DNA from 2 places in the Arthrobacter sp. YAF17 genome. Region 1 is predicted to be linked to the other one. Evidence: riboswitches for the same ligand, from Rfam matches in the RefSeq annotation. Region 1 holds a riboswitch; the other holds the start of a gene.
What was found. A riboswitch is a leader RNA that binds a small molecule or an ion and turns the genes downstream of it on or off. The one in region 1 is predicted to bind cyclic di-AMP.
Positions count from the first base shown of each region.

Region 2: another riboswitch for cyclic di-AMP. It lies ahead of AB4Y67_RS06380 (M23 family metallopeptidase); the one in region 1 lies ahead of AB4Y67_RS02725 (NlpC/P60 family protein).

Region 1 covers NZ_JBFRDB010000001.1:572,470-582,788, forward strand. The annotation lists gene AB4Y67_RS02690 (STAS domain-containing protein) at 75-488, shown strand; gene AB4Y67_RS02695 (YegP family protein) at 507-719, opposite strand; gene AB4Y67_RS02700 (DedA family protein) at 972-1,628, opposite strand; gene AB4Y67_RS02705 (DUF5129 domain-containing protein) at 1,768-3,225, shown strand; gene AB4Y67_RS02710 (DUF1918 domain-containing protein) at 3,231-3,419, opposite strand; gene AB4Y67_RS02715 (serine hydrolase) at 3,512-4,477, opposite strand; gene AB4Y67_RS02720 (dihydrofolate reductase family protein) at 4,875-5,462, shown strand; gene AB4Y67_RS02725 (NlpC/P60 family protein) at 5,521-6,246, opposite strand; cyclic di-AMP (ydaO/yuaA leader) riboswitch at 6,252-6,422, opposite strand; gene AB4Y67_RS02730 (hypothetical protein) at 6,623-6,892, shown strand; gene AB4Y67_RS02735 (DNA alkylation repair protein) at 6,910-7,416, opposite strand; gene AB4Y67_RS02740 (GYD domain-containing protein) at 7,538-7,858, opposite strand; gene AB4Y67_RS02745 (universal stress protein) at 8,081-8,539, opposite strand; gene AB4Y67_RS02750 (transglycosylase domain-containing protein) at 8,846-10,319, shown strand, end outside.
Region 2 covers NZ_JBFRDB010000005.1:96,429-106,757, reverse strand. The annotation lists gene AB4Y67_RS06395 (MFS transporter) at 1-604, shown strand, start outside; gene serC (phosphoserine transaminase) at 697-1,824, opposite strand; gene AB4Y67_RS06385 (metal-dependent transcriptional regulator) at 2,089-2,784, shown strand; cyclic di-AMP (ydaO/yuaA leader) riboswitch at 2,930-3,143, shown strand; gene AB4Y67_RS06380 (M23 family metallopeptidase) at 3,148-3,966, shown strand; cyclic di-AMP (ydaO/yuaA leader) riboswitch at 4,103-4,272, shown strand; gene AB4Y67_RS06375 (NlpC/P60 family protein) at 4,582-5,340, shown strand; gene AB4Y67_RS06370 (HNH endonuclease) at 5,560-6,060, shown strand; gene mobA (molybdenum cofactor guanylyltransferase) at 6,164-6,874, shown strand; gene AB4Y67_RS06360 (DUF6457 domain-containing protein) at 6,858-7,145, shown strand; gene AB4Y67_RS06355 (molybdopterin-binding protein) at 7,142-8,653, shown strand; gene fdhD (formate dehydrogenase accessory sulfurtransferase FdhD) at 8,730-9,602, shown strand; gene AB4Y67_RS06345 (alpha-mannosidase) at 9,705-10,329, shown strand, end outside.

The DNA of each region.
Region 1 (10,319 bases):
CGTGGTCGCGATCGGCCTGTCCCTGATCGCTTTTGTGCTGCGCCCTGGACCCTTACCGCACCGAGTTGGGCAGTGTGGGAGACGTGCCCGGCTACCACGACCTGGGCCGGCACCCCGATGGCCACCGTATTCCCGGCCTCGTGATCGCACGCTTCGACGCCCCGCTGTTCTTTGCCAACGGCGCCGTCTTTACCGAACACATCAGGACACTGGTGGACAACGCCCCGGCTCCGGTTCGGTGGGTGATCGTGGCGTCAGAGGCGATCACCGGACTGGACACCACCGCTTTGGATGACCTCGTGGCGCTCGACGACGAGCTCGCGAAGCGCGGGATCAGCCTGGTCTTCGCAGAGATGAAGGGCCCCGTCAAGGACCGCCTGATCCGGTTCGGCGTGAGCAGCCGGTTTGGGCCGGACCACTTCTTCCCGACAGTGACCAACGCGGTGCGGAGCTACAAAAGAATTTTCGGCCTGGACCAGCAGGATTAGGGCCTGCCGGAGCTGTGTCTAGCCGGCAACACCGGCGATGCTGCCCGGCGCCTCTTCGGTGAGGTCGACGACGTCGCCGGCTGCGTTCTTCTTGACCGATTCGACCCCGCCCATGGCACTGGCCTTCGATTTGTAGCTCTGCGAGGAAGCGATCACCTCGCCGTTGGCGGCCTTGAGCCGGAAGCGGAAGCCTCCGGACTTGTCCTTGTAGACTTCAAATTTTCCAGCCATTTTGCACCCCTGATGTTGCGTCGGTGGAGCCGGCCGGGTGGGCCGTTAGCCACAATCTACCGCTGCGGGACCGGCCTGAACAGTGGGTCCGGTGCCCTTAGCAGGGACCGGTCCGGCCGGCGATGTTCTGTTGCCGGCCGCGGGTGCAGGAGCCGGACCCGCGGCCGGTTCTGGCTGGTTCGGCCCGGGTTCCTTCGCCTCCGGGCTCAGGCCGCCAGTATGTAGCAGGCAGGGCCCGCCGTCACGGTGCCTTTAGGCCCCGTCCGGCCCTGACCTGCTGTTTCGCCGCCGCCGGAGGCCCCTCACGGTCAGCGAGCCGACGACGATTGCCAGGCCCGCATAGACGGCATAGTTGAGGAACCGCGAGTACTCGTCGATGAGCCGGTACTGCGCACCGAGAAGGGCGCCGAGGCCGATCAGCAGCCCGTTCCAGATGACGCTTCCCGCGATCGTGAACGCGCTGAACGTGCCGAGATGCATCCGCTCGGCTCCGGCGGGCAGCGAGATCAGGCTGCGCACACCCGGAAGCAGCCTGCCGAAGAATATCGCAGACCTGCCGTGGCGCCGGAACCAGTCGGCGGCCTTCTCAAAGTCTTCGCGGTCCATGAGCGGAAGCCGCGACAGCCACCGGATCGACCGCTCGAGCCCCAGCCGGGCCCCGAGCCAGTAGAGCAGCAGCGCGCCCACGTAGGCGCCAAGGGTGCTGGTGACCAGGACCAGTGCCATGTTCATGGTCCCCTGGCGCGTGAGGAAACCGGCCAGGGGAAGGATAACCTCGCTGGGGATGGGTGGAAAGACCGTCTCCGCCAGGGTGAAGAGCCCCACGCCCCACTCGCCGAGCGCGTCGACGGCCTGTGCGGCGAAACCGACCAGACCGCCCACTTCGTCGACCGGAGTGGCGGGTGTCATGGCTGCCCCGGCCGTTCAGTTTCCTCGGACACTGCCGCATTCCCTTCCACGTCGGACCCGGCCAGCCTAGCCGAAACGGCAACGCGGCGACGGCGCGCGTCCGTCGACGCCGGCCCGCGGCAAGCACTACGCTCAGGAAATGGGAATCGTGCGGAAAGTCCTCTGTGTCCTCCTGCTGGTGGTGACCGGGCTGGTGGGTTTGGGGCCGGCGGCGCTGGCCGTCACCCCGGTCGACGTCGTCGTGGAGGACCGGGCGGGGGTGCTGGACCAAAACACGCTTCTGCCCGCCGTCCGGGCGATCGAGTTTTACCAGCCCACCAAGGTGGCCGTTTATACCTACAACGGCTCGGCCTCGGACAACCTCAACGAGGAGGTCCTGCGGTTTGCCCGGGCCGAGCGCCCGGAGTGGATCAGCGCGGACGGGCAGAAATGGGCGAACGGGCTCTTCATCTTTGCCCTGGACCCGGTGGGCCGGCATGTGGGGACATACATGGGTGAGGACCGGAAGGTCTCGCCCGGACAGCGCGAGGATATCCAGAATGCCTCCAAGGAACTCCTCCGTGATGCCCAGTGGACGGACGGCACCATCGCCGGGATCCAGCGCGGGGCGGAGCTGATCAACCAGCCGTGGTACCGGTCCACTGCCTTCCTCGTCGCTGCCTGGACCACCGTGGTTGCCGCCATCGCGGGCGCCGCCACCTGGCTGATCGTGCGCTGGCGGACCCGGGTCAGCAGCCGTAAGGAGCTGGCCCGCGGCGACGCCAGCTATGCCAACGTCAGCATGGATCTGCAGGTCACGGAACTGAATGCGAGCACCATCCCGGACGCCTCCCGGTACGGCAGCACGGTGCTGGAGAAGCACAGGACCTTCATGACGAAGTACAACACCGCCACCGGCCTTTCCAACCAGGTCCATGCCCTGTCGCCGAAGGGCCTCAGCAGGCGGCCAAACCTGAAGCTGGTCCGGAGCTACGCCGACGCCGCCGCCGAACTGGATGCCCTCGACGACGTCATCTCGGACACCAACGCCCTGCTCAACCGCGGCTCCGCCTGGGCGCCCGCCTGGGACCGCCAGCTGGCCCCCTTCCGCGCCGACCTGGCCGCGATCGAACAGATGCTCACCAAGCGCGACGCCGAGAGCGACTCCGCGTCCGCGGCGGCGCTGCGCTCATTCCGGGACGAAAGCCACCGGGAGCTCGAACGGTGGACCTCGGAACTCTCGGACGGAACGATCACTCCGGAGACGGCCCTGGACCGGCTGCGGGACGCGCGCACGCATCTGTCCGAGTTGCTCAAGAACCATGCCGACACCGTCATCGAGGGCTACGCCAAGAACGAAAAAGAGGCCCGGCTCATGCGCCAGGAAATGGAGAGTGCGCAGGCCGGAAGCAAGGCCAAGTACGGGCGCACGTACGAGCCCAGCATCCTGGGCACCGTGTACCCCGCCTACTACTTCTTCTCCGTACCCACGTTCAACTCCGGATTCACCACAGGCGTCAGCAGTGTCAGCAGCGCCCGGGGCGGCGGCAGCAGCACCACCGGTTACGGCGGCAGCGGCGGGAGCTTCTCCGGCTCCGGCAGCTCATCGAGTTTCTAGCGGGGTCAGGTCTTGCTGCGTTCGACGACGAAATCACCGCCCGGGAACAGTATGGTTTCGTGGCCGTCGTCGAACCTGACGTGATACGGCGGGGCTCCGTCGGCGCCCTTGACCTCCAGGATTTCCCCGTGCCGGTCCGATGATTCCACCGTGGTGCCACGGATGATGATGCGGTCTCCCTGTGCTGCCTTCATGGCATTCACCTCCCTTCTCCAGCCTACGATTCTGTGTCATTTAGGGGAACGGGCCGATTAGTGAACGGCCCGGTTGGGAAGCCGGTGCTTCGTCAAAAGACCCCGGCGGCGACCTTGCCGGTGAGCTGCTGGATGACACGGGTCCGTGCCGCCATGTCCGACATGTCCCGGCCCAGGGTGTAGACCACAAACACGACGGCCCGCTCCCCCTGCACCAGAATGCTCGCGTCGTGGAGATTGCCGTTGAGCAGACCGTACTTATGGAAGACGTTGATCCCCGGGGGTGCGGCGGCCGGGATCATCGTCTCGTAATTGGTGTTCTGCATGTAGGACAGCAACTGGGCGGTGTTCGCGGCGTTGAGCAGCCGGCCGCTGTACAGCCCGGAGAGGGTCTTCGCCATCTCTGCCGGAGTCAGTCCGTTTACCGTCCGGTCATAGGGGATGCCCAGCGAGGCCGCGTAGTCGGTCAGTCCCTTGTGGCCGACGGCGGCCAGGATCAGCGCCCACGATTCGTTGTTGCTTTGCTGGATCATCTGCCGGATCTGCTGGCCCGCGGTCGACGACCCCATCCGGGCCGTCAGCGACGCCTTACCGGTTTCCACCAGATGGTAGTAGGCCTCGGCGGCGAGGACCTTCCCGGTACTGGCGGCCACAAACTTGGTCTTCACCCCGTACTCGTGCACCTCGCCGTCGCTGAGATCGATGAGGGCCACCCCCACCCGATAGGCGCTGTTGGCCTGGATGATCGCGTTAATTTCCGCGTCGAGCGCCGGTCCGATGAGGCTCTTGGGAGGAACGACGACGGCGGGCGTCGGGGCCGGTGTCGAAGCAGTCGGTGACGGAGTCGCTGCCGACGGCGCCCCGCCGGTGACCGACCGTGCGTCGGCCCCTCCGGCGGCACCCGCAGTGGCGGATTCGGTCGCGGCCTGCGGAACGACGGCGTCGACCGCTACCCGGGACTGGACGGTGGCGTAAACGCTCACGGCCGAGACCAGGGCGAGGACCGTCACCAGCATGATCAGGAACTGCGGGCGGATTCCGCCAAGGCGCCGGAGCACACGCGGCCCCGCACCCTCGGTGGTCTCATGTGTGTGTCGGCCGCTGCTGTAATGCCGGCCCGGCCCCCAGGAATCCACCGGGCCTCACCGCCGGCACATCGGTGGCGGCGCAAAGTCCGCAAACGCCACAGGCAGGTTCGCCGGCATACTCTTCCTTCGAACGAAAGGAACCGCGGTGCGGCTCTAAATCTAATGCATTCTGCCCCGGGCACGGCCTGAGCGCAAGGTTCGGCGCCCGCAGGGCGGGTGTGTCAGCCGATGCCATTTGCCCCGCGTCCGCCCCAGGGATGGCCAATCCGGCAGTATGCTGCCGCCCGGCGTCGGGCAGTATCCCCATGCCGCGTCCGCGCCCGGCGTCGTACGCTGGAACCCCTGCAGCCCACTGAAGGAGCCCGCGATGCGCAAGGTCATTTTGATGATGCAAGTGTCCCTGGACGGATTCATCGAGGGCCCGGACCAGGACCTGAGCTGGCATCGGGTCGATGAGGAACTGCACACCCACTTCAACGACTTGCTGCGGACGATGGGCGGCTTTCTGGACGGCCGGGTCACCTACGAGATGATGGCCGAGTACTGGCCGACGGCGGACCTGGACCCCTCGAACTCAGCCCCCGAGAGCGAGTTCGCCGGAATCTGGCGGGACATGCCCAAGATCGTCTACTCCAGGACACTTGCGAAGGCGGGCTGGAATACCGAGGTGGTGCGCGACGTCGTCGTCGGGGACGTCATGAAACTCAAGGACCAGCCCGGCGGCGACCTCGCACTCGGCGGCGCCAACCTCTCGGCGGCGTTCCGACTGCTCGGCCTGATCGACGAGTACCGGATCTACGTCCATCCGGTTCTGATTGGACGCGGGACGCCCCTCTTCAAGGAGACGGATGGCCTGACGTCGCTCCGGCTGCTGGAGAGCCGCACCTTCGGGAACGGCGTAATTCTGCTGCGGTACGCGGCCGAGCCGGATGGCGGACACGCAAAAGACCGGTGATCCGCTGCCCCCAAGGCACCCGATCGACCGGTCTTCTGCGTGCTGTTAGCGGTACTGCTTAGCCGGCGCGGACGAACGTCACGGGACCGGTGGCCGTCAGCCAGGACAGCGGGTGCGCCATGGTGGCGTTGACGCCGTTCATGCCGCCGCTGATTGCCTGGCCGTTGCCGGCGTAGATGGCAACGTGGCCGGACTGGACGATGATGTCGCCGGGCTGCGGAGTGGAGACGACCTGGCCGTACTTCAGGAAGGCCGTCGGGCCGATGTCGCCGACCGGGATGCCGGCAGCGTTCAGGGCCTTCTCCACCATGGCGGTGCAGTCCTGGGTGATGCCGATCTGGCCGTATGCCATGGACAGCAGTGTGGCGTTGACTCCACCGGCTGCCGGGGCAGCGGCGGGGGCGGGGGCCGACTGGACCTTCACCGTCGCCTTCGCGGCAGGAGCTGCGGCGGCCGGTGCTGCCGGGGCCTTCGGAGCGGCCGCGGGCTTGGGGGCCTCGACCACGGGCGCCGGTGCCGTCTCAACGGCGGGGCGCTCGAAAGTGATCTGGACAGCGGAGTCCGCCATGACCGGTGCGCCGACCTGGCCCTTGACGTCAACGGACGACGCCGGGGCGGCGTCGCGCTTGGCCGGCGCATCGGCTGCGTTGGCGGCCATGGCGCCGCTAAGCACCATTCCGGAAGCGGCGACGAGAACTGCGGCCTGGCGGCCGATGGTCCCGGCGGTACGGCGTTTGCTGCGAAGATCGGCGCGCTTGGGCGCATGGGTATTGCTGGAAATCATTAAAAGGAGCCTCTCCCAATGCCTGCGAGGTGAGCTGTCGGATTCGGATGGGAGGCACCCGGCCGCACTCGGGCCCGATCATTGCGGGCCGTGCGGCTTCACCCCAAGACCCCTGACTAACAGTGGGTCAAAAGTGGTTTCCCCGTCTCTGCCGGACGTTGCTGCGAGTTATCCCCACGGCCGCGGCAGAGTTAGGCAATCGGCTGGGGAGAGCCCGTCTCGGAAACAACAGGCACCTAACAACGGTAACGGAATGATCACGGCATGTCACATTGAGGTAACGGCGGGAAGGTGTTGCGGGCGGTCTTTCCCCACGCCAGACGCCGATTCGGGAATAGGATATTGGCATCACCGTTCCCAGAAGCGGAGGCCCCAAATGAACAATCCCGACGTCAACACGCACTGCGTTGCCATCTGCCAGCTGAGCAATGAACCGCCGGAGGACTTCAACGTCAACACCGAGCTGCTGGTACTGGAAAACGGGGAGGTCCACGTCTCCACCTGGGACGCTGAGCCCCGTGACGGCGGCTTCGATGTCCACGTCCTCAACGACCGCGTGGACGCGTTGGGTTTCATGGTGGTCACCGACTGGGAGTTCTTCGACGAAAAGGCCTACGCCGTGGTGGAGCGCCGGCCGGGAAGCTAGGGAAATTTGCCCTGGCGTTACGGGCGGTCAGAATCCAGCTCGGGCCGGCGCCTGGCCATCTCGGCGGCGCGGCGCAGCCAGCCGTCAGGATCCCTCCCCCAGCGGTCCAGAACGCTGTCCGCGCGGACCCTGCCGACGACGTCGAGACCCGCCATCAGGGGGCCGACGACGTCGGTGGCGAGCGGATCCACCAGGGCGCTTAGCTGTGCGCTCCGGACGAAGCCTTCGATCCGCGTCAGGTCGGTGTTGGTCAGCAGCCGGACGCTCGATTGCAGGAGGACGACGGCAGCGAGGCGGCGTTCGAAGACCGCCACCTGCCACAGCTCGGAGCTAAGCGCCGTGATGTCATCGTGCGTGAGGTCCGGATAGCGCCGGAGGGCATCGCGGACAGTTCCGCGCACGGCTCCGACCGATGCGCCGTAGTACCCGTGGCCACTTCCGTGCCTGGCCTCGGACTCCTCGGCCCGGCCCCACGACGACTCGCGCTGGAGCGCAAGGTCGATGAAGTCGCCGGCATCACTCATGGGGCCATTGTTTCGCATCCTGCGGCGGGGACGCCCAGCACCCAAGTGGCCCGACGCCGTCGTGCCCTGTCTACCCCGTAACCGCGGGGCAGCGAAGTCCGGTGTCGGCTGGGTCCGGCGCCTACTGCCCGGGGGCCCGGTACGTCGGTGTCTTCTTGGCCGCGTCGTCAAGATCCTCCGGCGTCAGGAGCGGCTTCAGGCGAACGTTCACAGAGCCCGATGAGTTGATAAGAAGCGAAAGCGCGGCGGCATCGGACGGCGACGGGACCTCGAAGACCCCCAGTACGTCCCTCTCCCCGAAGGCGTAGTAGAAGCATTCGAGCGATCCGCCCACGGATTTGAGGGCATCGACCAGCGCGTCACGGCGCTTCGTTCCCCCTTCGCGCATGAGGCCCTTGATGCCCTCGCCCACGTAGTTCGCTTCGAACAGATACTTAGTCATGACCCTTCCCGTCCTGTCATATCCAGGACTCGGGCAAGGCAAAGTGTGTCAAAGCCACTTTGGCGGCGGGTCCCGGAGTTGGTCCCCAGAATGGGGTTGTGGCCACATCGTAGGCGCTCCCCCGCGCCCTTTCAACGGTTGCTGAAGACTCCCGGCAGGCAGGCCATTGCGCGCCCCGGCTCCCGGTGGCACAAGCGACTGCGGACGACGACGGTCCGCGCCTCAGGCGGCTTTGGGACGGACGACGAGGACCGGACACGGTGCGTGGGTGATGATCTGGGTGGCGACTGAGCCCAGGTGCAGGCCGGGAAATCCGCCGTGCCCGCGGAAGCCGACCACCACCAGATCCGCATCCTTGGCGGCGTCGACTACTGCTGCTGCCGGTGAATCGTTGTGAACGACCTGCCCGGTGGCTTCGACTCCCGCGCCCTCGGCCGTTTTTAGGGCCCCGGCCTGCAGGGCTTCCGCGATTCCTTGCGGGGAATCCTCTGCCACGATTTCGCCGGCGGCCGTTTCCAGGACCGCCGCATACCAGGCAAGCGGGGGCTTGCTCCAGGCCGTGACCAGACGGATCTGGCCGTTGCGCTGCCGGGCCTCATCCACAGCCCACGTCAGCGCATTCTGAGAATTCTCGGAACCGTCAAAACCAACCACAATCACGAACGAATCTGTACCGGCCATTGTCTTTCCATTCCCTAGCTTCACTGAGCAGCCTGGACCTTTCAGTTTCTGCGTGGGCCAAAGTCAGTGTCAAGGCATCACCACGGAGAACACGGGTTCTCCGCGCGTTCTGTCTGGTTCATCCGGTCAGGGTGTGGCGCCGGCCGGCCAGGCGGTCCTATGTTATGGACATGGGATTACTGCGGCACCGGGCGGAACGCCACAGCCGACGACGGCGGTGAGGCGCTCCGGGATCTGAATCGATCCGGACAGGGGTGAAGCGGGGCATGTTTGACCACATTTTAGAGCGTGACAAGTGGGGGAAAGATGGAGCTGAGAAGACGAACCCGATCTCGTCTCGCCGTGGCTCTCTGGGCAATTCTCGGATACTTCACAGTGAGCGCGCTCTGCGGCGTCCTGGTTGCCGGCCTGGTGGTCCCCGGTGTTGCCGCCGCCGGAGTTGCCGGCAGCAACTCGATCAAGTTCTTCAACCAGCTCCCCTCGGGGCTGACGGTTGATCCGCCGTCGCAGTCAACCAAAGTGCTGAGCGCGGACGGGAAACTGATCGCCAATTTCTACGCAGAGAACCGTGTGCGGGTCAGCCTGGCCGACATGTCCCCGTACATCAAGGATGCGATCATCGCCGTCGAGGACCGACGCTTCTACGAACATGCCGGCGTAGACCCCCAAGGGATACTGCGGGCGCTGTCCTCCAATCTGACCGGTGGCGGCCGGCAGGGCGCGTCCACACTGACCCAGCAGTACGTCGCCAACGTCGTCACCGAGTCCCTCGTGTCGGCGGACCGCGGCGACGAGGTCATCCGCGGGGGCCAGAAGACCGTCGGGGACAAGATTCGCGAGATCAAGCTGGCCATCGAACTGGAGAAAAATTACAGCAAGGATCAGATCCTCGAGGGCTACCTCAACATCGTGTTCTTCAACCGGGATGCCTACGGCATAGAGGCCGCGGCGCGTTACTTCTACAGCACCACTGCCAAGGACCTCACCCTGCCGCAGGCCGCCCTGCTCGCCGGCCTGGTGAACAGCCCCAGCTTCTACGACCCCTCCGTCTATCCGGACAACTCCCTCCGGCGCCGCGACGAGGTCCTGGCCAAGATGCTCAGCCAGAGGATGATCGTCCAAGCCGAGTACGACGCCGCCATCGCCACCGGCGTCGACCTTAAGATCACGCCGGGCCGGCAGGGCTGCGCCGGCGCGGAAATTGCACCCTACTTCTGCGACTACGTTTCACACCTCATCCTCAACAATCCGGCTTACGGCGTCGACCTCGCCACCCGGCAGCGGAAGCTGTACCGCGGAGGCCTCACCATCACCACCACCCTGGACAGCAGGCTGCAGCTGGCCGCGCAGGCGCAGGTGGACGCCACAGCCGGGGCCAACCCGGACAAATGGGGTGCGGCGTTGGTTTCCGTCGTGCCCGGCACGGGCAAGATCCTCGCGATGGCGCAGAACACCGTGTTCCTCCCCGAACCCGGAAAATTTGATACCCAGCTCAACTTCAACGTCGATTCCAAGGACGCGGACGGCAATGACCTGAACGGCGCCGGCGGGTTCCAGCCCGGATCCACCATGAAACCGTTCACGTTCGCGGAATGGCTCAACTCGGGGAAGACCCTGACGGCCATGGTGGACGCCTCCAAGAGAACATATCCGCTCGATTTTCCGTGGAAATCCAGCTGCGGGAAGGTGCGCGGCGCCTACAGCACCAAGGAGAAAAGGGCCGGACTCGACGCCACGGACGACCTCCAGAACAACGACGAGGGATACTACCGCCGCATGC
Region 2 (10,329 bases), on a different contig from region 1:
CGTGCTGTTCATCGCGGCCATGGTCGGCACGGAATTCGGCCTGGACGCCAGCGCCTTCGGGCTGATGAACTCCATCATGGCCATCGGCTCCGTCGCCGGCGCCCTGCTTTCCGCCGGGCGCAAGAAACCCAGGCTGCGGATCATTTTCGGGGCGGCCGGAGCCTTCGGCGTGGCCTCCGGCATAGCCGCGCTGGCGCCCAGCTACTTCTGGTTCGGCGTGGCGCTGGTTCCCGTAGGGCTCTTCGCCATCACGATGATGACCAGCGCCAACGGCTACGTCCAGACGACCACGGATCCCGTGATGCGGGGCCGGGTGATGGCCCTTTACATGGCGATCTTCATGGGAGGCACACCGATCGGGGCGCCCTTCGTGGGCTGGGTCGCGAACGTGGCCGGCCCCCGATGGTCCCTGAGCGTCGCGGCGGCGTCCGGGCTGATCGCGGCCCTGATCGGGCTGGTGTGGATCATCCGTGCCAGGCAATTGCGGATCAGGTATGACCGCCGGGCCCGCGGGCTGCGCCATTTCCGGGTCGTGGCCGCCGGCGCGCCCGGCCATGACGCCACCGGCCCTGACGCGGAAGGCGCCGGCGCAACCGGCGCCTGACGCCGACGGCGCCGCCCGGGGATGCGACACCCGGACGACGCCGCCGACGGCGGTGGAAGCTGGCGCTGCCAGCCCCGCCTGATTCGGGGGAGCTACTTCTTCAGTTCGCCCACAACGAAGTCGATGCATTCCAGCAGCGCCGATACATCGTCCGGCTCGATCGCCACGAACGTTGCGATGCGGAGCTGGTTGCGGCCCAGCTTGCGGTAGGGCTCGGTGTCCACGATGCCGTTGGCGCGGAGCACCTTGGCGATTGCCGCGGCGTCGATGGACTCGTCGAAGTCGATCGTGGCAATGACGTTGGAGCGGTCCTCGGCCTGCGCCACGAACGGGGTAGCGTACTCCGAGGCCTCGGCCCAGCGGTAGATGCGGCCGGCCGAATCCGCGGTGCGCGCGGAGGCGAAGTCCAGACCGCCGCTCGCGTTGAGCCACTGCACCTGGGCGTCGAGGGTGACGAGCGTGGCCAGGGCAGGGGTGTTGTAGGTCTGGTTCAGCCGCGAGTTGTCGATAGCCGTCTGGAGGTCGAGGAAATCCGGGATCCAGCGGCCGCCGGCCTTGATCCGGGCCGCGCGCTCCAGCGCTGCCGGGGAGAACAGGCCAAGCCACAGGCCTCCGTCGGAGGCGAAGTTCTTCTGCGGGGCGAAGTAGTAGACGTCCGTTTCGGCGACGTCGACATCCAACCCGCCGGCCGCCGAGGTGGCGTCAACCAGCACGAGGGAGCCTGCATCGGCGCCGGCCACACGCCGGACCGGAGCTGCCACGCCGGTGGACGTCTCGTTCTGCGGCCAGGCGTAAACGTCGACGCCGGCCTCAGCCCGGGCCGCCGGGCGGGTCCCCGGCTCGGACTTGATGATGGAGGAGTCCGCCAGGAAGGGCGCCTTGTGGGTGGCGGAGGCGAACTTCGAGCCGAATTCGCCGAAGGACAGGTGCTGGGCCTTGTTGTCCACGAGCCCGAAGCTGGCAATGTCCCAGAACGCTGTCGACCCGCCGACGCCCAGGATGACCTCATAGCCCTCGGGTGCGCGGAAGAACTGGCTCAGCCCGCTCCGGACCGATCCCACGAGGTTCTTGACCGGCGCCTGGCGGTGGGAGGTTCCCAGCAGCCCGGAAGCCGCAGCGAGGGCCTCTATCTGTTCCGGGCGGACCTTGGACGGTCCGGCGCCGAACCGGCCGTCCTTGGGCAGGAGGTTGGCGGGAATCGTGATGCTGGTGTCGCTCACAGTGGCTCCAATTTTCGGCTGGTACAAAGCGTGGCTTGGGAGGCGGCCCGGCAGGGTGGCTGCAACGAAGCCTTGCGTTTCATTCTGCCTGACTGCCCGGCGGGGGAGGCAAAAGAGCCCGTCATAGTCCGGTCACTGAGATTATCCGGAGTAATTCAAAATAGGCTAAGCTGACCTGCGAACGTACGGCGGACCCCGCCAGGGCGCAAGCAGCTCGCGGTACGGTGGGAACACGCAAGGACGGCGCTCGAGGAGCTGAGCTGAATGACGGATCTGATCGATACCACCGAGATGTATCTTCGGACCATTCTGGAACTTGAAGAAGAGAACATCGTTGCCCTCCGCGCCCGCATCGCCGAACGGCTGCGTCACTCGGGCCCCACTGTTTCCCAGACTGTCGGCCGCATGGAGCGCGACGGGCTGGTGGTCGTTTCCGGTGACCGGCACCTTGAACTGACGGAAACCGGCCGGAAACGTGCGATTGAGGTCATGCGCAAGCACCGCCTTGCCGAGCGCTTGCTGGCGGACGTCATCGGGCTCGACTGGGCCTATGTGCATGAGGAAGCCTGCCGCTGGGAACACGTCATGAGCGAGCGGGTGGAGCGGCGCATCTTCGAGCTGCTGGATCACCCCACGGTGTCTCCCTACGGCAACCCGATTCCGGGCCTCGCGGAACTCGGCGGCCCGCCATCCCAGCCCTGCGGGGATGGCGTGGTGAACCTTCTCGAAGCCATGGCCGGCTACGGTCCGGATTCCCGGGTCCGGGTCAACCGGCTGGCCGAGCCCATCCAGGTCGAACCGGAACTGCTCGTCCAGCTCGACGAAGGCGGTATCCGGCCCGGAGCCCTGGTGTCGCTGGAACGGGTAGGGGAGTACATCTCCGTCCGGGTACCCGATATCGAAGGCGCCCTGGAACTCCCGCCCGAGGTTGCGGCCCACGTCTTTGTTACCGTCGGTTAACAGGACTTAACCCACTGCTCATCGGACGACCCATGAGTTATGCACAGATTCGATAACGGATTTATCTCTGCGGGGCTTAATCGCCTATAGTTGATCTCTAGTACCGATACCAAAGCGTTATCTGATCCGAAGCCGAGCTCTGCCAGCGGATCAGTAGCAGAGTCACCTTCTGGCAGGGGCGGGGGAACCACTTCCGGCTGTTCATCAGCCTTGGGGTGAAGTCCGTCAGCGGCAAGCACACACCACAGAGGGACTCTTTGGATGCCTCTGTGTCTGGACGCCTGCCACGGCGGACCGGGTCTTTGAACTCTCTGACCCGAATCCGACAGCTAACTCCGCAGGCTCTCCAGAGAGGAACCGTTTTTGACCACCCAGACCGCCAGGGGCCGCCGTCGTGCGACCGGTCCCGCTCCGGAGCCGCGACCGGCCGTCGCCGTCCTGGCCGACCGCCCACGTGACGCGCACCGCGACGAACGCAGGGGCCGCCGCAGCCCGTTCCGCCAGGTAACAGACTTTGCCGCCGCCAGCGGCGTTGGGCAAAAGGCCGGCATTGCACTCGCCGCTACGGGACTGGTCCTCACCGTCACCGTCCCCGCCACTGGCCCCGTTATGGCCACCAACGCGGGGTCGACGGGATCCATCTCGGCCGCAGTCCAGCCTGATGTCACGGCTGGCGAGGCCAAAATCGACTTCAACCGGACCGCCGTCACCACCCAGGGCGACCCGGACGGAAAGCTCAAGCAGTTGCTGAGTGCCCAGTCCGTCGGTTCGATCACCCGCGCGGCCTCCGCCGGAAGCCTCGGGGCGCCGCTGGCCCAGTTGAAAACCGCGTCACCCTTTGGATATCGCGTCAGCCCCATTACAGGCGGCTCCGGCGAGTTCCACCGTGGCCAGGACTATTCCGCCCAGTGCGGCACGGCCGTCCTGGCTGCAGCCAGTGGGACCGTGACGTTCACCGGCTGGCACCCCTACGGCGGCGGCAACCGTGTCGTGATCGACCATGGCAACGGCCTGGAGACCACCTACAACCACTTGTCCTCAGCCACCGTCAAGGTTGGCCAGCAGGTCTCCCGCGGCGAGGTCGTGGCGATGAGCGGCACCACAGGCGCCTCCACGGGCTGCCACCTTCACTTCGAGGTAATGGTCAACGGCGAAGTTGTCGACCCGACCGGCTGGCTGTAACAAAGCTGATCGGACGCTCTCGCATTCTTGTGACACGCCGTGATCCGAATGTGACATTGAGTCCCAACTGTTGTAAGTTTGACCTACGCCAACTTTTCCGAAGTTGGCGCTCTTGAGTGGATTGCCTAGCTCTGCCACCGCTCAAGGTCCGTTCGCATTACATCGTCTGGCAGGGGCGGGGGAACCAATTTTGGCCTTCTAAAGAAGGCCTTGGGGTTAAGTCGCAAAGCTTCCCAGGAAGCAGCGCGGCCGGGTGACTCCCATCCGAATCCGACAGCTCACCTCGCAGGCATTGGGAGAGGCTACTTTCGTGTCTTCACGCCACAATGCTGCGCGTCACCGCGCTTGCGCGGCTCTTACGAGCCCGCTGAAATCCGACTCCTCGGTTGCCCTTGCCGGCGCCCGGAACGGATCTCACACCGCCGTCTCAATCTCTGCTGAGTCCGGCCCGCAGGCCCTGCACCTGCACGCAGTTCCCGCTTTTGGCGCGTCTTCGCAGTACACCCTTCGCTAAGTAACCCACTTCGGGGCGATCCGGCGTACCCCCAAGATGCCGGAGCGTCCTCAGCACGCGCCTGAAAAGCGCGGCCACAGGATCACGAAAGAGAGAACTTAATGACTACTCGTGCAAACGCACGGCACCGCGCCGAGGTCACCAAGACCAACTCGCTGGCTGTTATTGCCAAGGCTGTCGGCGACAACGCCGGTGGCGTGGGCCGCCAGGCAGCAGTCATCGCTGCTGCTTCCGGCCTCGTCCTGACCAGCGGCATCGCAGCCAACGCTGCTGAGGCCAACGTTCAGCGCGAATCCACCTCCGCTTCCACGCTCGAAGTCCAGTCCGCCGCCCCCGCGGCCATCTCGGCGGCTTCCAGCATCTCGATCGCTTACGACAAGACCGAAGTCGCCACCATTGCTGCCCCCGTCAAGGCGAAGCCCGTCGTGAAGGTCCAGGAAACGCCCACCGCCAACACCGCCGGCACCAAGGTCGGCGCCGCCGCCACCGCTTCCGTGGCCGGCGCCAAGGCTCCGGCCGGCGTCGCCAGCGGCATGGGCGCCACGATTGCCGCTGCCGCCTACGCCCAGATCGGCGTTGGCCAGGATTGCACCGCACTCGCAACGAACGCGCTGGCTGCTGCAGGCATCAACTACCACGGCTGGCCGGCAGGTTACCTGTCCCTCGGCCGCACCGTGAGCGCCGCCGAGGCACAGCCGGGCGACCTCGCGTACTACCAGAACGGTGGCGCGGGCATGGCCCACATCGCTGTTTACGTCGGCAACGGCATGGCAGTTCACGGCGGTTGGAACGGTGGGACCACTTCCCTCCAGACCGTAAACGTCGGCTCCGGCCCGGTCTTCATCCGCGTCGGCGGCTAAGGACAACAGCTTTTTACGCAAAGGACCCCTGCCATGCGGCGGGGTCCTTTGCGTTGCCGCAACGTGAACTTCAGCCGACACGGGCCACGGCCAGCAAAAAAAGATTCGGTGAAACGGCACCTCGGTGTTTACTCTTGTTTTGTCGATCCATAGCCCGACCATGCAGAGGGCAGCCGGCCCTCGTGCCCCTGGCGGGTGCGGCCGTGAAGAGGTATGCGGATGCGCACTCTCGTTCTGAATGCTGGATATGAACCGCTGGCGGTTGTGACCTTCCGCCGGGCGCTCGTCCTTGTGCTGACTGGAAAGGCCAGTGTCGTGGCGGAAGGCGACGATCCCGTCGTTGGACCGCAGGACGTCCTTGGCCGGCCCTCGGTGATTCTGCTGAATCGCTACATCAGGCCCCGGTACAACACCCTGACGACCGTCAGCCGCCGCGGCGTGCTCCGCCGGGACGGGCACCGTTGCGCCTATTGCGGCAAGGCCGCCCACACCATCGATCATGTCCAGCCCAAATCCAGGGGTGGTGCGGATTCGTGGGAAAACCTCGTCGCCGCCTGCCTGCGCTGCAACAACGCCAAAGGCGACCACACGCCCGCCGAAATGGGATGGAAGCTCAGCTTCAGCCCCGCGCCCCCCAAGGGCGCAACCTGGCAGATCAAGGAGCTGGAGAAGCCCACCCCGGCCTGGGACCCGTTCCTGCTGCCGGAATCTGCCGCCTGAAACGGCGCCGCCGGCTGACCGTCGGGCCGGACTTCATCGCTTGCCGGCTGGTGGCCGATCTTTGCGACGCGGCGTCCGCGCCGGAGCGCGTTAGGCTGGGCCGGTGGAATTCGATGCAGTCATCCTTTCCGGGGGCCGGTCCTCCCGGCTGGGCGGCGTGCCCAAATCGGGGCTGATGCACGACGGCGCCACCCTCCTTGATCGTGCCCTGCAGGCCGCGCGGGGCGCGGCGGCAGTCGCCGTCGTCGGACCGGACCCGGGAACGTTGCCGGAAGGCGTGCTGAGTTGCCGGGAGGACCCGCCCTTTGCCGGACCGGCCGCAGCCATCGCGGCAGGCCTCTCCGCCCTGGAAAGGCACCGCGGTGCGGCCGGCCGCCCCCGGCCAGCGGCGCCGTTCACCCTGGTCCTGGCCTGTGACATGCCCCGGGCGGGCGCCGCTGTCCGGGCCTTGCTGGAAGCGGCAGGGGAAGCTCCTCCGGATGGCGGGCTGATGGCGGTGGCCGCCGACGGGCGTCGGCAGCCGCTGCTGGGTTTATATGGCACGGTTGCGCTACAACGGTGCGCCCGTGAAGCCGGGAAGCGCGGCACACTCGAAAACGCCTCGGTGTTCGCCCTTCTTGCTAGTCTGGAGGTGCGGGAAGTCAGCGTGCCCGGGGGGTCTACGGATGATGTGGATACCTGGGACGATGCGTCCGCATTAGGGGTAACCGTTCCACTCGGCAGCCATGGCCGCGACAGCCATGAGGCGGCCACCCGGCCCGGGGCTCCCCGGCAGAATTCGACCTTGGAGGCAAGCGGTGAAGAGCCAGGATGAAACACTGGAAGACTGGTGCCGTGCCCTGCTTCAGGCCCTGGAACTGGAAGACGTCGAGGTAGATGTGAACGCGGTTCTGGCTTTGGCCGGGGTGGCGGCGCACTCCGTGGTCCGCCCGGCCGCGCCCCTGACGACGTTCATCGCCGGTTTCGCGGCAGGCCTGGCCTCAGGCTCCGGTCAGGCCACCGATGCGGTCTCGATGCAGGCAGCAATGGGCGTGGCCGGCAAACTCGCCAAAGACTACGCAGCCAACGAAGCCTCCGGAGCATGACGCCTGCACCCCCTTCCGGCAGCGCAGCTGCCGCCGGGGATGAGCATGCCGGCGACATGCCCGCTGTAAGCCGCTCCGGTGCGACTCCCGGGGGTGGAGCCAGCGGCCCCGCCCCGGTCGAGGAACCTGAGGTGCCGCACCGGCACCTCGCGCACACCTGGCAGGAAGCCTGGCAGCTCGCCTTCGACTGCGCAGACCCCATCCCCGCCGCGCCCACTGCCCTTCGTGACGCCTTGGGGAGAAAACTCGCTGCCGACGTGGAAGCGCTCGCGGACATGCCGCACTACGCCTCGTCCGCCATGGACGGCTGGGCCGTCAACGGCAGCGGGCCCTGGATCCTCGCGGAACCCGGCCAGCGGCTGGCCCCCCACCAGGCGAGCCCGATCGCCACGGGCGGGCTGATCCCGCCCGGCGCGAAGGCCGTGCTGCGGAGTGAAAGCGGCGAGATAGCCGCCGATGAGGACGGGCTCCCGGTTCTGCAGCTCGCCGGCGCCGCCAAACCCGGTGAGCCCCGGAACGGTGAGCACATCCGGAAGGCGGCGGAGGAAGCCGCCGCCGGCGAAGTCCTGATCAAGCGCGGCACCCTGCTCAATCCCGCCCACCTGGCCCTCGCAGCCCTCGCCGGCCACGATGCGCTCCCGGTCCAGGGCAAGGCGCTGGTCCGTCTCGTGTTCACCGGCTCCGAGGTCGTCGCGGCAGGGATTCCGCGGCCGGGGGAGGTGCGCGACACGTTCGGTCCCCAGCTCGCGGCCGTTGTGGAAATGCTCGGCGGGATCTGTGCCGGCGAAACGAAAATAGGCGACAGCTACGCCGAGTGGCTCGCAGCGCTCGAGGACACCGAACCCGCCGAGGGCGCCGGCGAGGGTGCTGCGACCCAGCCTTCCGTGCATCCCGCCGCCGACCTGGTGCCAGCCGCTGAACTGCTGCCCGCCGACGTCGTCATCACCACCGGCGGCACCGGCCGGTCAGGCACGGACCACCTGCGCCGTTCGGTCGCCGAACTGGGCGGACGACTTCTCATCGACGGCATCGCTATGCGGCCCGGCCACCCCGCCGTCCTGGCAGAACTGCCCGACGGCAGGTTCATTATCGGGCTGCCGGGCAACCCGCTCGCGGCCATGATGGCACTCTCGACCATCGGGGCCCCGCTCCTGGCCGCGCTGGGTCACCGGACGCTGCCGCCGGTCACCGAGGTGCCCTGCGGCTCCATGATCGAGCCGGACCCCGGCAGGACCCGGCTGATGCCCTTCCGGCTGGTCTACGGCATGGCGTCCCCGGCGCAGCACACCGGCCCGGGAATGATGCGCGGACTGGCCGCCGCCGACGGCGTGCTGGTGGTCCCGCCGCACGGCGTGCAGCTCGGGGAACCGGTCCCGGCCTTCGCCCTCCCCTGGGGCGCGGCCCTCGCGGACCTGATGCCGGCCCAGGACAAACCTGCCCCCAAACGGGCCGCCCGGAAGCCCACGGGTACCGGCGGCCCCGTGGACTGGAGCGAACTGCTGGGGTAGTGCCCGGTGCAAAACCCGCGCTGGCCACCCGGCCCGGCGCTTGCCATGATGGAGTTATGTTGGTTAGGAGTACCTGATGGGCCGCGTCACGCAGCGCCGCAAGGTGCACAAGTATGTACTGGACGGTTCGCCACAAGCCCTCGAATTCCCGGTGCGCCACCGGGAGGACGTGCTGGCCGTCGAGGAGCCGCTGGAAATCCGGATCGGCAGCCTGTCCTTCTCTGTGACCATGCGGACCCCCGGCAACGACTTTGACCTTGTCGCGGGCTTCCTCGTTTCCGAGGGCGTCATCTGGACTCCGGACCAGCTCGTCTCGCTGCGGTTTTGCGCCGGGGAGGACGAGGACGGGGTCCAGACGTTTAACGTGGTGGAAGCCCAGCTCAGGCCCGACGTCGTCCGCCCCGACACCGGACGGAACGTCTACACGTCCAGTTCGTGCGGCATCTGCGGCACGGACTCCATCGAGGCCGTGCACAAGTCCTCGCATTTTAGTCCCGCGGCCGACCCGCTGATGGTTCCCGTGGCCACGCTCGCGTCGCTTCCGGACAAGCTGAGGGAAGCGCAGGCCGTGTTTGACGTCACCGGAGGCGTGCACGCCGCCGGCCTGTTCCGGATCGCCGGCGACGGTTCCGCCGAACTCCTGTGCCTGCGCGAGGACGTGGGACGTCACAATGCCGTGGACAAGGTGGTGGGCTGGGCCCTCCGCGAAGGTCTGCTGCCGCTGCGGGGAACCGTGCTCCAGGTCTCCGGGCGGGCGTCGTTCGAACTGGTGCAGAAGGCCGCCCTGGCCGGCATCCCCGTCCTGGCCGCGGTCAGCGCGCCGTCGAGCCTGGCCGTCGAGCTGGCCGAGGCCAGCGGCATGACGCTGGCCGGATTCAGCCGCGGCACATCGCTGAATGTGTATGCAGGCGCCCACAGGGTGGGCCTGCCCGCAGCCGTCGGCGGGTGAGGCCCGTTCTCGGTTCTGGCTTGAGGGCCGGCGGCGAAGTAAGTTATATCCATCGATTGGATGCATTTCAGCGTCATCCACGCCAGCGCTAAGAGGAACACATTGCACGACGACCGCCGTCTCACGGAAGTCCGGCTCGACCGCTTTGTTCGCGAACGCGTCGCCCCCGCGGTCTACCCGCGCAGCGTGCCGCTCACGCTGAGCAGCTGGGACGTCCCGGATGAACCGGTTCCTGTCCTGGAGGCGCTGCGGCAACAGTTCGCGCCGCAGGAGCATGGAGCGGCGTGGGGGCGGCCGTGGAGCACCAAATGGCTGCGCCTGCAGGGGCAGGTGCCGGACTCCTGGGGCACGGCGGCGGACACTTCGGTGGAAGTCATCGTGGACCTTGGCTTCAGCAGCGACCTTCCCGGCTTCCAGTGCGAAGGCATCGCCTGGCGGCCGGACGGAACGATCGTCAAGGCCATCTCGCCGCGCAACCAGTACATCCCGCTCAAGCTCCTGGGCAGCGGAATGTCCGTGGATTTTTATGTGGAGGCGGCCGCCAACCCCGACCTGTCGCAGGGGTGGACCTTCGCGGCCACCCCTTACGGGGACAAGGCAACCTCGGGCAACGAGCCAAAGTACCGTCTCGGCAGGATCGTCATTGCCGAACTCAACCAGACCGTCTGGGAACTGCAGCAGGACATCTGGACCCTCAACGGCCTGATGCACGAACTGCCGATGGAAC